Regions from separate parts of the Geobacillus stearothermophilus ATCC 12980 genome, predicted to be linked through region 3. Evidence: predicted binding sites of a transcription regulator. Region 3 holds the regulator's gene; each other region holds the start of a gene.
What was found. Region 3 encodes Rex, which represses fermentation and respiration genes when NADH is low (regulators of the CRP and FNR family bind a similar motif). Its sites were predicted from a motif close to TTGTGAAATATTTCACAA; they were not measured.

Region 1 (3,049 bases), 610 kb from region 3:
AAATAAGTTTCATAAATATAAGTTCGATTAGACTAAATTATTGGTTAATGCAAAAAATTTTTTAGTAAAACATTGATTAAATAGTTTCATTGTAATATAATCTCTAATTGTAAAAAATTGGCTCTTCACCACAAAGTGTACTTGACAAAGAAAGACGATTATGATAGAGAAAATCAAAACAGCATTTTTCCTTTTTATACCACACGTCTCTTTGAGCAACATTGCTATCACGTTTGTCTTTAAAAGTCAAGTACATCTTTTGGTGATGAATCTAATATTTTCTTTTTATGAAACAAATATCCAATGGGTTATTTGTCTGAAACGTGAACTTCGTTTTGCGATGTCAAATACGTATACAATGCTCCCATAAATAAGGCGCCACCGACAATATTGCCTAGTGTAACAGGAATAATGTTATGTATTACTCCTGCTAGGTCGATCGCCGCTGGATGAGGGAGGGCTAATGCAAGGGAAAACAGGCCTAAATTGGCAATGGAGTGTTCGTATCCAGAGGCAAAAAAGATAAAAACAATAAGAATCATCGAAAAAACTTTTGCCATATCCTCTTTCATTTGCATTGGAATAAAAATCGCTAAACAAACAAGCCAGTTACAGAGAATTCCTTTAAAAAAGAGCTGCATCGTTGTTGCGTGTATTTTTTTCTCCGCCACAAGAAATAATAAGTGATCTTGTGAAATATGATCAAAAACGCCGGATTGCGAAATAAGAAAAGCAAAAAACACAGCTCCTAATAAATTGCCGGTATAACATGCAAGCCAATTTCGCAACATATCTTTGATTGTCGTTTCTTTTTGCAAGGTGCTGATTGTAAAATACATCGTATTGCCAGTAAATAGTTCTGCCTCACCATACATAATTAATACTAAGGCGATTCCGAAAAAAATACCGCTTACTAAATACGTAGCAGGAGAATTCGCTTCACGGAAAAATTCCCCTACACGAAAACAAAGAACAAGCGCAAATCCGATGTACACCCCTGCCAAAGCAGCCCGCATCATATATTGAACAAGAGAGCGATCTAGAATGGCGCGTTTTTTTAAAGCTAACTCTTTACATTTTTGAACTGCTTCCATCTCTCCGACACTTCTCTTTCATTTACTTTGTGATTTTTTTCACATTATTTACGATATATAACTGTAGATGAGCATTTTTCATTACAATAATTCCCATGCCTTAAGAGACAAACAGGGTACCCCTTACGCGATACGGAGCTGTTTTTTTGATCACATCAATGGGAATTCCTTGCTTCGCAGCGTCATAAATGAACTCAACGACGCTGTGGCCTTTCCGCGACCGAAGAAGCTCCAGCCCGGTGGAGAGGTTTTGTCGGGATTCGGCGATGCTGTACACGCAGGAGAGCAGCACCACCGCCCAATACCGTTTCACCGCCCGAACGTGGTGAACGCGGTATCCATCCAGCTTCAGTTGATCTTTCGCCTGCCGGAAAAAGCATTCGATCGTCCAGCGCTGGGCGTAGTAACGCAAGATGTCTTCGTCCCCGAGCTCCCGGTCGGTGCTCAAGACGCAATGGAGATGTTCCGGTGTCATCGGCTGATCCGCCTTCCAAGCCAGCAGCACCACCGCGTCATCGAGGCCATGGATGGCCCCCTCATAGCGATACACGCGGTAATGCTCCTGACCCACCGTGACGAGGCGGGTGTCTTGGGGCTCGATATAGCGGGCGAACTGCTTGGCTTGGACGGCGATGCCTTTCGGATAAAGAATCCGGTTCGCCTTGAGCATCGCGATGACATGGAATCCCTGTTTCAGACAGGCTTCGATGAGCTTTTTGGACGGATACCACGAATCCATGAGCACATACACCGGCTGAGCCCGCTTCACCTTGAGCGAGGAAAGCATCTCGATCGCCAGGTCGATCTTGCTTTTTCCCGCTTTCTTGTCATACAGGCGGAACGCAAATGGGAACGCCTGCGTGAAGGTGTGCACCATCAGCCAAACGAGCGAATGCCCCCAGACCGATTGATGATCTTTATGCGAGTAGTGCCAGTCGCACCCTTGAATGGCGTGCACAGCCCGTGACGAAGGCTTCGTTTTTTGGCAAATCGTATCATCAATCGAAACAAAAAGGGGTTGATTCTTCCGTTTGGCCAGTCGTTCGACCTGGGAAAGGATCCACTCTTGAAGCTTCCCAAGCAGCCTTTCCTCGTTCCAAGGGCTTTTCGTGAAAAAGTGACGGAGCGTCGTTCGATGATTCGGATGAAAGCTCCAGTAATGAATATCAGTCAATGTTCCCGAGAATCCCTTGGTGGTCAAGGCATCGACAATATGAATGAGATGCTTGATGACCGGTTTGGAAAGCTGCAGCGTCAACCCCAGCGTGAAGAAAAACTTGTGGATTCCTTGGTGATGTGCTAATCTATTCATGAGACATGAACCTCCTTGTGTGAATGGGTTTTGAACACATCTATTTTACCCAAGGAGTCCGGTTCATGTCTCCTTTTTTGTTTAGTTGTCAATTTATGTCAGTGAATTTGCTCATCTACAGTATATAACATACGCCTTTCCCATCTATTTTTCAACATATCGATGAAAAAGTTAAAATAAATGTCAACATTTTTATTTGTAACCGTTTACTAAAAAAATCACCGTTGCAATTTCAGAAATAGTTGTTCTAATATAAGTCAAATAACGGAACAACTGAAAAACATAATAACAAACAACCGTCAATAACATCGTTTGACGCATTTCTTTCGCCTGCACATGTTTAAAGACGAGGATTTTTTGCTCCCCGCGCTAAAGAAACCTCTATTTCTTTTTCCGGTTCATGCGGCAACAAATCCTCAGCGAATGGTTCCGATGGGGCATCATGGTTTCTTTCACTCATTCGATTTTATATTTTTCAGTCCGCTTGTAAAATTTTTTATATAGACTCCCATGACAAAAAAATTTCGTCACCATCGGGAGGATGAAAACAACCTTCTGTCGAATGGTCTCCTTGCAGCTGGGGTCATGAGGTCGTTGTATCTATGGTACGTAAAAGTCCGATATATAGACGGACCCCAGTAGT
Region 2 (3,049 bases), 390 kb from region 3:
TTTTGTCCGCCGGAGCCCGTTGAACAGAACTCCTGCCGGATTCGGCGAAGCGAACCCTTGACCAACCGAACACCGCCAAAGGTAAAATTCGGTTATGGCAAGGGCGGCTTTCTTATTGCCTTCTTTTTGTCCCCGTCGCCCTTGATGACTCTTCCGCACCTTTGGCGGGTGTTGGTCAAGGGCGAATCCGGCCCTCCGAATGCCCCACGATGCTCAATGGGATGATCTGTGTGGAGTTTTCATAGAACTTTTGACGCTACCACTTTCAAGGTATTGTCAAAAGTTTATCCTCCACACTCACGGTTTTCTCCTGAGTTTCAACCGTTGGAAGAAAAAAAGTTTGCCACCCCCGTTGTTTTCGGCCATCATTGAGGTAACCCCACACCCAACACCCAAAACAAAGGAGTGACAAGCTTGTCACCTCAATTATTTATTAGCCTATTTGCTCGAAATAATCAAGTCCCAACATCAAATCATTGTCTATTTAATTGGTGCCTTATTAGGAAAATCCTTAAGCCGCAAAGACATGGACGAACCAGTTCGAAAACCGTACCGAAAACTTCAAGTCGATGACCTTCCCATCATCGTTGTCCCAGAAACACTCGACTACCGGCAGCTTTTAGCCGACTACGAAGCCCAGCACGGGATTCCGTTTGACGTCCGCCAAGTGATCGGACTGACCAATGAGGATCCGGTGTCCGAAGAGTTCCGCGCGCTCAAACAAATCATCGAGCGATTCAACCGGACATTTAAAAACTATCGGCCGACTCACGGATTTGGCGCGGAAGAAGGCTCGGTGTCCTTTGTCACGCTGTTTGTGGCGTATTTCCACTTCCTGCGCCCGCACGGTGCACTCGAAGGCCGGGTTCCTGTCGTCATCCCGGAGCTCGCCGATCTGCCCCATATGCCGGCCCGGTGGACGAAGCTGATCGCCATGGCTCAAGATTTCCTCCAACAAGAGGCAGCCTAACTTTTTTGTCCGCCGGAGCCCATGGATCAGAAGAACAGCCGGATTCGGCGAAGAGAACCCTTGACCAACCGAACCTCGTCAAAGGTAAAATTCGGTAAGGGCAAGAGCGGCTTTCCTATGCCCTCTTTTTTGTCCCCGTCGCCCTTGACGTCCCTTTCACACCTTTGGCGGGTGTTGGTCAAGGGCGAATCCGGCTCCAAGGATACCTTACGATGCTCCATGGGATGGCGGATGTGGAGTTTTCATAAAACTTTTGACGCTACCCGATCATACGGCTGGCGGCAACCATATCGTTCTTTCAACATTGTTGCCATTGGCAGCTGTTTTATGCCTTCTGCCAACTTTTCATCAACGACGCTCGCATCGGCAATATGCCGCAAAATCATCTCCCGCGTTTCGCCAAACAAAGCAGCGGACTGTTCGAGCTCTTGCATCACTTCATCCGCATAGCGGCATTGTTCTTGAATATAGTTTAGCACGTCTTGAGCCCGATTTTCGACTCGATCGATCAGCTGATTTCGTCTCTTTTATTGTACAGGAAAGAAGAGAGACAACGTTGTGATGTTGATCACATTCCCTTGTTGTCCGCTTTTTTTGCTTGTGTGAGATGTATCACAACGTTGACATGGAAAACAAGGTATGCTGAAGCTGTAACGATTTGGTGATGGAGGGACCCGAAATGGAACAGCGGTTTACCGAACAATCGTTGATCGGCGATATTGTCACTCAATTTCCGAAAGCAGCGGATTTGTTTAAAGCGCGGCGCATTGATTTTTGCTGCGGCGGACAGCGCCCGTTAAAAGAAGCGATCGAAGAGCTCGGACTCGATGGCGAAGCGCTCCTTCGCGAGCTGAACACCCTTTATGCGGAGGCGCAAAACAAACCGGCCGGAAACTGGAGCGAAGCGCCGCTAGCCGATTTGGTCGATCATATCATCAACACGCACCACCGCTATTTGAACGAGGAGCTGCCGCAGCTCAGCCCGTATGTCACGAAAGTATTGCGCGTGCACGGCATGCACCATCCGCATCTGTCCCGCGTGCATAAATTGTTTCATGAGTTAAAAACGGAGCTTGAGCAACATCTCATTAAAGAGGAAACGGGCGCATTCCCGCTCATTTTGCAATTTGCCGACAACCCGTCGCCGGAAAACCAGGAGGCGGTCGAGCGGGCCATTCGCGAACTGGTCAATGAACATGACGCAGCCGGCGATTTGATGAAAGAAATTCGTGAAATCACAAACGACTTCACCCCGCCGGAAGACGCGTGCGGCACGTACCGGCTCGTCTACAACCGACTCGCGGTGCTCGAAGACGATTTGTTTACCCACATCCATTTGGAAAACAACATCCTCTTCCCGCGCGTGTTGGCGGCGGTGAAGGCATAAGCAGACGAATCCATTCCCCTATTTCTAAGGTAAAGGCAGGCGCATCGAGCGATAAAAAGCAGGGCTGCTTCTTTGACGAAAAGAGCAGCCCCGTTTCTTTGTTATCCCCCAATATACGACATTTCAATTTTCGGGCGCTGTTTCGCTGTCTCTGCCGTCCGTTCTTCCGAATAGCGGTCTGTCCGCTCGCTCCAAATGGCGGCGATCAACGCCTTCAGCTCTTCTTTCCCCGCGCCGGCGCGCAGTTTGTCTTTCAACGACACTCCCTCAGAAGCAAACAAACACGTGTACAGCTTGCCATCGGCGGAAATGCGCGCCCTCGTGCAGCTTTGGCAAAACGTTTCCGTCACTGAGGCGATAAAGCCGACTTCCACCTCCGTGCCGACGTAGCGATAGCGGCTCGCCACTTCGCCGAAGTACGCTTTTTCAACCGGTTCAAGAGGGTGCATGGAGTTGATTTGTTCATACATCTCTTTTTTCGTCACGACATGGGAATAATCCCAGCCGTTCGTTGTGCCGACATCCATAAATTCAATCAAGCGGAGCGGAATGCCCAAGTCTTTAAAGTAGGCCGCCATCGGCACGATTTGCGAGTCGTTCCATCCTTTTTTGACGACCATGTTCACTTTCACGCCGAGCCCCGCCGCCAGGGCGGCTTCGATGCCTTTCAACACCGGGGCGGCGCCGACGCC
Region 3 (3,049 bases):
GAATGGCGTCTATTGGGCATTGAGCCGGGCTCGGAAAACACAAGGCAAATCATCGACATCATCCTCCTGACGCCATTGCTCGTCGTCGTCACGTCGGTCATCGGCCCGGTTTTGGAGGAACTCATCTTCCGCAAAATCATTTTTGGCTCGCTTTATGAAAAATACAACTTTTGGTTGGCAGCGCTGGCCAGCTCGCTTCTGTTTGCTCTCGCCCACATGGAGCCGGAGCATTTGCTTTTGTACACATCCATGGGGATGGTGTTCGCCTTTTTATACGCCAAAACCGGACGCATTTTCGTGCCGATGTTCGCCCATGTAGCAATGAACACGTTTGTCGTTGCCGTTCAAATTTTGTTGGCTGATGAATTGGAAAACATGATGCGCCAAGCGGAACTGCCGCTGGCCATTTGGAGGATTTGGCTATGACGCGCCATCCGCGGCTGTTTTCTGTTCCGTATTTCATCTTGGGCTTCCTGTTTACGTATTTGGCGATCGAAAGCGTTCATGAAACGATTTGGAACGTCTCAACCATCGCGTTGGCGGCGCTGGCCGCTTTTGATTTCGGCACCGCCTTTCGCTTGTTCTTCACACCGAGACAATAAAACCCTCCCCATTGGGGGAGGGTTTTTGCCTGGCGCCGTATGAACCGTCCTCTTGATGCTGCCCTCAATATGGATCGCCGCTTCCTTCCTCCGCCGCTAATTGCGCCTTTCGATAGCCGATTTTGGCAACCCAGATGCTCCCCTCATACAAAAGCGTCAGTGGAATCATGACGATCACTTGCGACAACACATCCGGCGGCGTAATGGCGGCCGCTAAAATAAGCAGCGCCAAATACGCATACTTGCGGATGCGAACAAGAAGCTGCGGCGTAATAAGCCCTAAGCGGGTGAAAAACAGGACAACAATCGGCAGCTGAAACACGATGCCAAACGGCAGCACGAGCTGCAGCAAAAACTGAAAATATTCATTAATGCCGATCATCTGTTGAATGCCGAGCCGTTCCGCCAGCTGATTCATAAACCGGACGACAAATGGAAACAAGACGAAATACGCAAAACCAACCCCGGCTAAAAATAGAATGATCGATGCTGGAATGTAGCTGAGCGTTGCTTTCCGCTCTTTTTCATACAGCCCCGGACTGACAAACGCCCAAATTTGATACAACAGCACCGGAGCAGTCAGTACAGCGGCGATGACAAAGGCAAACTGAAAATACACTTTAATCGGATCGGTGAGGCGGAACGCGTTCATCGTCAGCTGTTTCGCTTCCGCAGTGTGCTGCAAATACACAATGACGTCATCGACAAAAAAGAAGCTGGCTACAAGCGCCGCAACGAAAAAGAGAAGCACGATGATCAGCCGTTTCCGCAGCTCTCCGAGGTGTTCATACACGGACATTTCTTTGTCATTCATCGTTTCCCCATCCTGCCTTGTCATCGGTCGGTTTTCGTTTCTTCGTCATCAGCGAGCCCTTTTGTGGCGTCTTTAAACTCGCGAAGCGACTGGCCGAACGACCGCCCCAACTCCGGCAGCTTTTTCGTGCCAAACAGCAACAAAATGACAAGAACGAGCAACAAATATTTCATGTGTTGTTCTCTCCTTTTTACGATGGCGATGGATAGTTTTTCAAAAAATAGACGAGCGACTGCAGCTCAATGGCTAAATCGATATGATGGACACGAATATGGTTCGGCACGTTCAACCGCGCCGGAGTAAAGTTTAAAATGCCTTTAATTCCTTGCGCGACAAGGCGGTCGGTCAGCGCTTGAGCCGCGGCGGCCGGCACGGTTAAAATCGCGATCGGAATGTCGCCGCGAAGCCGCTCCTCCAGCTCATCGAGATGATAGACCGGCACCCCGCCGACTGTCGTTCCGACCTTCCGTTCATCGACATCAAACGCCATGACAATTTTCGTGTTGTTATTTTTCGAAAAGTTGTAGTTTAAAAAGGCGGTGCCTAAATTGCCGACGCCAAACAAGGCGACTTCGGTCACCTCATCCTCTTCAAGCGTCTGGCGGAAAAACGACAACAAATAATTGACATTATACCCGTATCCCTTTTTGCCAAGCGCGCCAAAATACGAAAAGTCGCGGCGAATTGTCGCCGGATCGACTTTCACCGCCTCGCTCAGCTCGGCGGAGGACACGCGCTGCTTCCCTGAGGCATGTAAATTTTTCAAAAACCGATAGTATAACGGCAGACGCTTGGCAGTCGCCTGCGGGATTTTCGGTTGTTCGTTGCTCATCGTTTCATCCCCCAGCTAATCGGTTTTCCGTCGATAATGGCCGGACTTCCCGCCCGTTTTTTCGACCAAATACGTTGGACCGATCGTCATTCCTTTATCGAGCGATTTGCACATGTCGTACACAGTCAATGCGCATACCGAAGCCGCCGTCAGCGCTTCCATCTCCACTCCTGTGCTCCCTTTCGTTTTGACCGTCACGGTAATCACAAGTTTATACGCTTCCGCCTCTTTTTCCCAAGCAAAGGCAATATCGACGCCTTTTAACATAAGCGGATGGCACATCGGAATAAGATCGGCCGTTTTTTTCGCCGCCATGACCCCGGCCACCTGGGCTACCGCCAGCACATCACCTTTCTCAATGGCATTGTTCGTCATCTTTTCGTAAATCTCTTCATTGACGGTGACGCTCGTTCTCGCCACCGCTATCCTGATCGTATCTTCCTTGTTCGTAATGTCGACCATTTTCGCCCGGCCTTGTTCATTGAAATGCGTAAACGATGACAAGACAATCTCCTCCATTTATCACTATACACCATTTTTCGTTATCTGTCTTTGACCGTTTTCGCGACTTACGTTAAACTATTCGCGAGGTGACGGACATGATCATTTTGCAAGTGAATGGACTCACGAAATATTTTGGCGCTGACCTTATTTTATCGAATATAAAACTAGAAATACAGTCCCGCGCCCGCATTGCTCTTGTCGGCCGCAACGGCGCAGGCAAATCGACGCTGCTGAAGATCATCGCCGGCGAACTTTCTTCCGACAGCGGTGAAATCATCAAGCCAAGCCATATCAAAA
Region 4 (3,049 bases), 410 kb from region 3:
CGCTCCCCGGGCGCATGGCGATTTTGTTAAACAACACGTTCGCTCCGAGCCGCTTGTAAATGGCGGGCAAATAATCGAAATCCCCGACCGAGACGCCGCCGGTCGTAATGAGCATGTCCACTTGATCGAGCGCCTGGCGCACAGCGTGAAAACACGCATCGAGGTCGTCGGCGAGCTGGCCAAAATAAATCGGCTCGGCGCCGCTTTTGAACACCTGCGCCTCGATCATGTAGGCGTTGCTGTTGCGAATTTTTCCCGGCACAAGCGGTTCCGAGACGTCAAGCAGTTCGCTGCCGGTCGCAAAAATGCCGATGCGCGGCCGTTTTGCCACTTTCACCTCCGCATAGCCGAACGTCGCCAAGAGCGCCGCCACCCCGGGATTGATGCGCGTCCCTTTTTCGATGAGCGGCTGCCCTTTTTTCGCGTCTTCCCCTTGAAACGAAATATTGTCGCCAGGGCGGAACGGGCGTTTAATGGCCATATACGTTTTTCCATCCCGCTCGTACTGTTTGGCGAGCTCCAACATGACGACCGCATCGCACCCTTGGGGAATTTGCGCTCCGGTCATCAAGCGCACCGCTTGAAACGGACCGACGGGCTGTTTCGCCACTTGTCCGGCGCCGATCGTTTCAATGACTTCAAACTCGACCGGATGGTCAAGTCCCGCTCCTTCCGAGTCGGCGGCGCGAATGGCAAATCCGTCATACGGCGAGCGGTCAAACGGCGGCACGTCATGGTCGGCGCGCAAATCTTCGGCCAAATAGCGGCCGTACGACTGGCGAAGCGGCACCGTCTCCTCTTCTCCTCTCCCAGCGTAACGCATCACCCGGGCGATGGCTTCCGCGACAGGAATCGGGGTTCGTCTTTCGACCAACGGTGTTCTCCCCTTTCTTTCCCTCATTCACTTCACTAAGCCCATTTTATCGTTTTATCACAATGATTTCCAATCTTGCAGCTGCTTAATGGTTTGGGCCAATTTTTCATCAACGACGCTGGCATCATCAATATGCTGCAAAATCATCTTTTTCTTCCTCCCAGCGGCTTGCCTTGGCCAGCAGCCACATGCTGACTCCCCCTCTTTTTTCGGCAGTTCACATCTTCTATGCAGCGCATTCACAATTTATATCGTCCATTTTATTGTACAGGAAAGAAGGGAGCCACTGTTGTGATGTTCATCACATTTCCTTGTTGTCTACTTTTTTCGTTTGTGTGAGATGTGTCACAACGTTGACGTCCAAAACAAGGTATGCTGAAGCTGTAACGATTTGGTGATGGAGGGATCCGAAATGGAACAGCGGTTTACCGAACAATCGTTGATCGGCGATATTGTCACTCAATTTCCGAAAGCAGCGGATTTGTTTAAAGCGCGGCGCATTGATTTTTGCTGCGGCGGACAGCGCCCGTTAAAAGAAGCGATCGAAGAGCTCGGACTCGATGGCGAAGCGCTCCTTCGCGAGCTGAACACCCTTTATGCGGAGGCACAAAACAAGCCGACCGGAAACTGGAGCGAAGCGCCGCTAGCCGATTTGGTCGATCATATCATCAACACGCACCACCGCTATTTGAACGAGGAACTGCCGCAGCTCAGTCCGTATGTCACGAAAGTATTGCGCGTGCACGGTATGCACCATCCGCATCTTTCCCACGTGCATAAACGGTTTCATGAGTTAAAAACAGAACTCGAGCAACATCTCATTAAAGAGGAAACGGGCGCATTCCCGCTCATTTTGCAATTTGCCGACAACCCGTCGCCGGAAAACCAGGAGGCGGTCGAGCGGGCCATTCGCGAACTGGTCAATGAACATGACGCAGCCGGCGATTTGATGAAAGAAATTCGTGACATCACAAACGACTTCACCCCGCCGGAAGATGCGTGCGGCACGTACCGGCTCGTCTACAACCGACTCGCGGCGCTCGAAGACGATTTGTTTACCCACATCCATTTGGAAAACAACATCCTCTTCCCGCGCGTGTTGGCGGCGGTGAAGGCATAAGCAGACGAATCCATTCCCCTATTTCTAAGGTAAAGGCAGGCGCATCGAGCGATAAAAAGCAGGGCTGCTTCTTTGACGAAAAGAGCAGCCCCGTTTCTTTGTTATCCCCCAATATACGACATTTCAATTTTCGGGCGCTGTTTCGCCGTCTCTACCGTCCGTTCTTCCGAATAGCGGTCTGTCCGCTCGCTCCAAATGGCGGCGATCAGCGCCTTCAGCTCTTCTTTCCCCGCGCCGGCGCGCAGTTTGTCTTTCAACGACACTCCCTCAGAAGCAAACAAACACGTGTACAGCTTGCCATCGGCGGAAATGCGCGCCCTCGTGCAGCTTTGGCAAAACGTTTCCGTCACTGAGGCGATAAAGCCGACTTCCACCTCCGTGCCGACGTAGCGATAGCGGCTCGCCACTTCGCCGAAGTACGCTTTTTCAACCGGTTCAAGAGGGTGCATGGAGTTGATTTGTTCATACATCTCTTTTTTCGTCACGACATGGGAATAATCCCAGCCGTTCGTTGTGCCGACATCCATAAATTCAATCAAGCGGAGCGGAATGCCCAAGTCTTTAAAGTAGGCCGCCATCGGCACGATTTGCGAGTCGTTCCACCCTTTTTTGACGACCATGTTCACTTTCACGCCGAGCCCCGCCGCCAGGGCGGCTTCGATGCCTTTCAACACCGGGGCGGCGCCGACGCCAATGCCGTTCATGTTGCGGAAAATGTCATCATCCAACGCATCCAAGCTGACGTTGACGCGCTTCAACCCGGCTTCTTTCAACCGCTGCGCCCATTTCACCAAATGAACGCCGTTGGTCGTCAATCCAATATCGCGCAGGCCAGGGAGCGCGGACAGCCGCTCAATGAGCGCATCGAGGTCGCGCCGAAGCAACGGCTCGCCGCCGGTCAGGCGGATTTTTTCAACGCCAAGCTCGACAAAACATTCCACTAAAAGCGCCATTTCGTCAACGGTTAACAGCTGGTCTTCCGCCAAAAAGCGAAAATTCGGCCCGAACACTTCCGCAGGCATGCAATAGACGCAGCGAAAATTGCATTGGTCGAT

Region 1: a site for Rex is predicted at 1,122-1,139, ahead of QSJ10_RS04530 (formate/nitrite transporter family protein). Genes of this name have one in related genera too.
Region 2: a site for Rex is predicted at 1,571-1,588, ahead of ric (iron-sulfur cluster repair di-iron protein). Genes of this name have one in related genera too.
Region 4: a site for Rex is predicted at 1,208-1,225, ahead of ric (iron-sulfur cluster repair di-iron protein). Genes of this name have one in related genera too.

The regions. Positions count from the first base shown of each region.
Region 1 is NZ_CP128494.1:832,369-835,417, forward strand. Features, by position in the region: gene QSJ10_RS04530 (formate/nitrite transporter family protein) at 309-1,094, opposite strand; gene QSJ10_RS04535 (IS701 family transposase) at 1,195-2,406, opposite strand.
Region 2 is NZ_CP128494.1:612,978-616,026, reverse strand. Features, by position in the region: partial or broken gene QSJ10_RS03370 (transposase family protein) at 632-970, shown strand; gene QSJ10_RS03365 (hypothetical protein) at 1,213-1,449, opposite strand; gene ric (iron-sulfur cluster repair di-iron protein) at 1,650-2,357, shown strand; gene moaA (GTP 3',8-cyclase MoaA) at 2,459-3,049, opposite strand, start outside.
Region 3 is NZ_CP128494.1:227,100-230,148, reverse strand. Features, by position in the region: gene QSJ10_RS01315 (CPBP family intramembrane glutamic endopeptidase) at 1-426, shown strand, start outside; gene QSJ10_RS01310 (YdiK family protein) at 423-602, shown strand; gene tatC (twin-arginine translocase subunit TatC) at 667-1,416, opposite strand; gene tatA (twin-arginine translocase TatA/TatE family subunit) at 1,437-1,589, opposite strand; gene QSJ10_RS01295 (redox-sensing transcriptional repressor Rex) at 1,607-2,248, opposite strand; gene moaC (cyclic pyranopterin monophosphate synthase MoaC) at 2,264-2,752, opposite strand; gene abc-f (ribosomal protection-like ABC-F family protein) at 2,848-3,049, shown strand, end outside.
Region 4 is NZ_CP128494.1:637,516-640,564, forward strand. Features, by position in the region: gene QSJ10_RS03475 (molybdopterin molybdotransferase MoeA) at 1-874, opposite strand, end outside; gene ric (iron-sulfur cluster repair di-iron protein) at 1,287-1,994, shown strand; gene moaA (GTP 3',8-cyclase MoaA) at 2,096-3,049, opposite strand, start outside.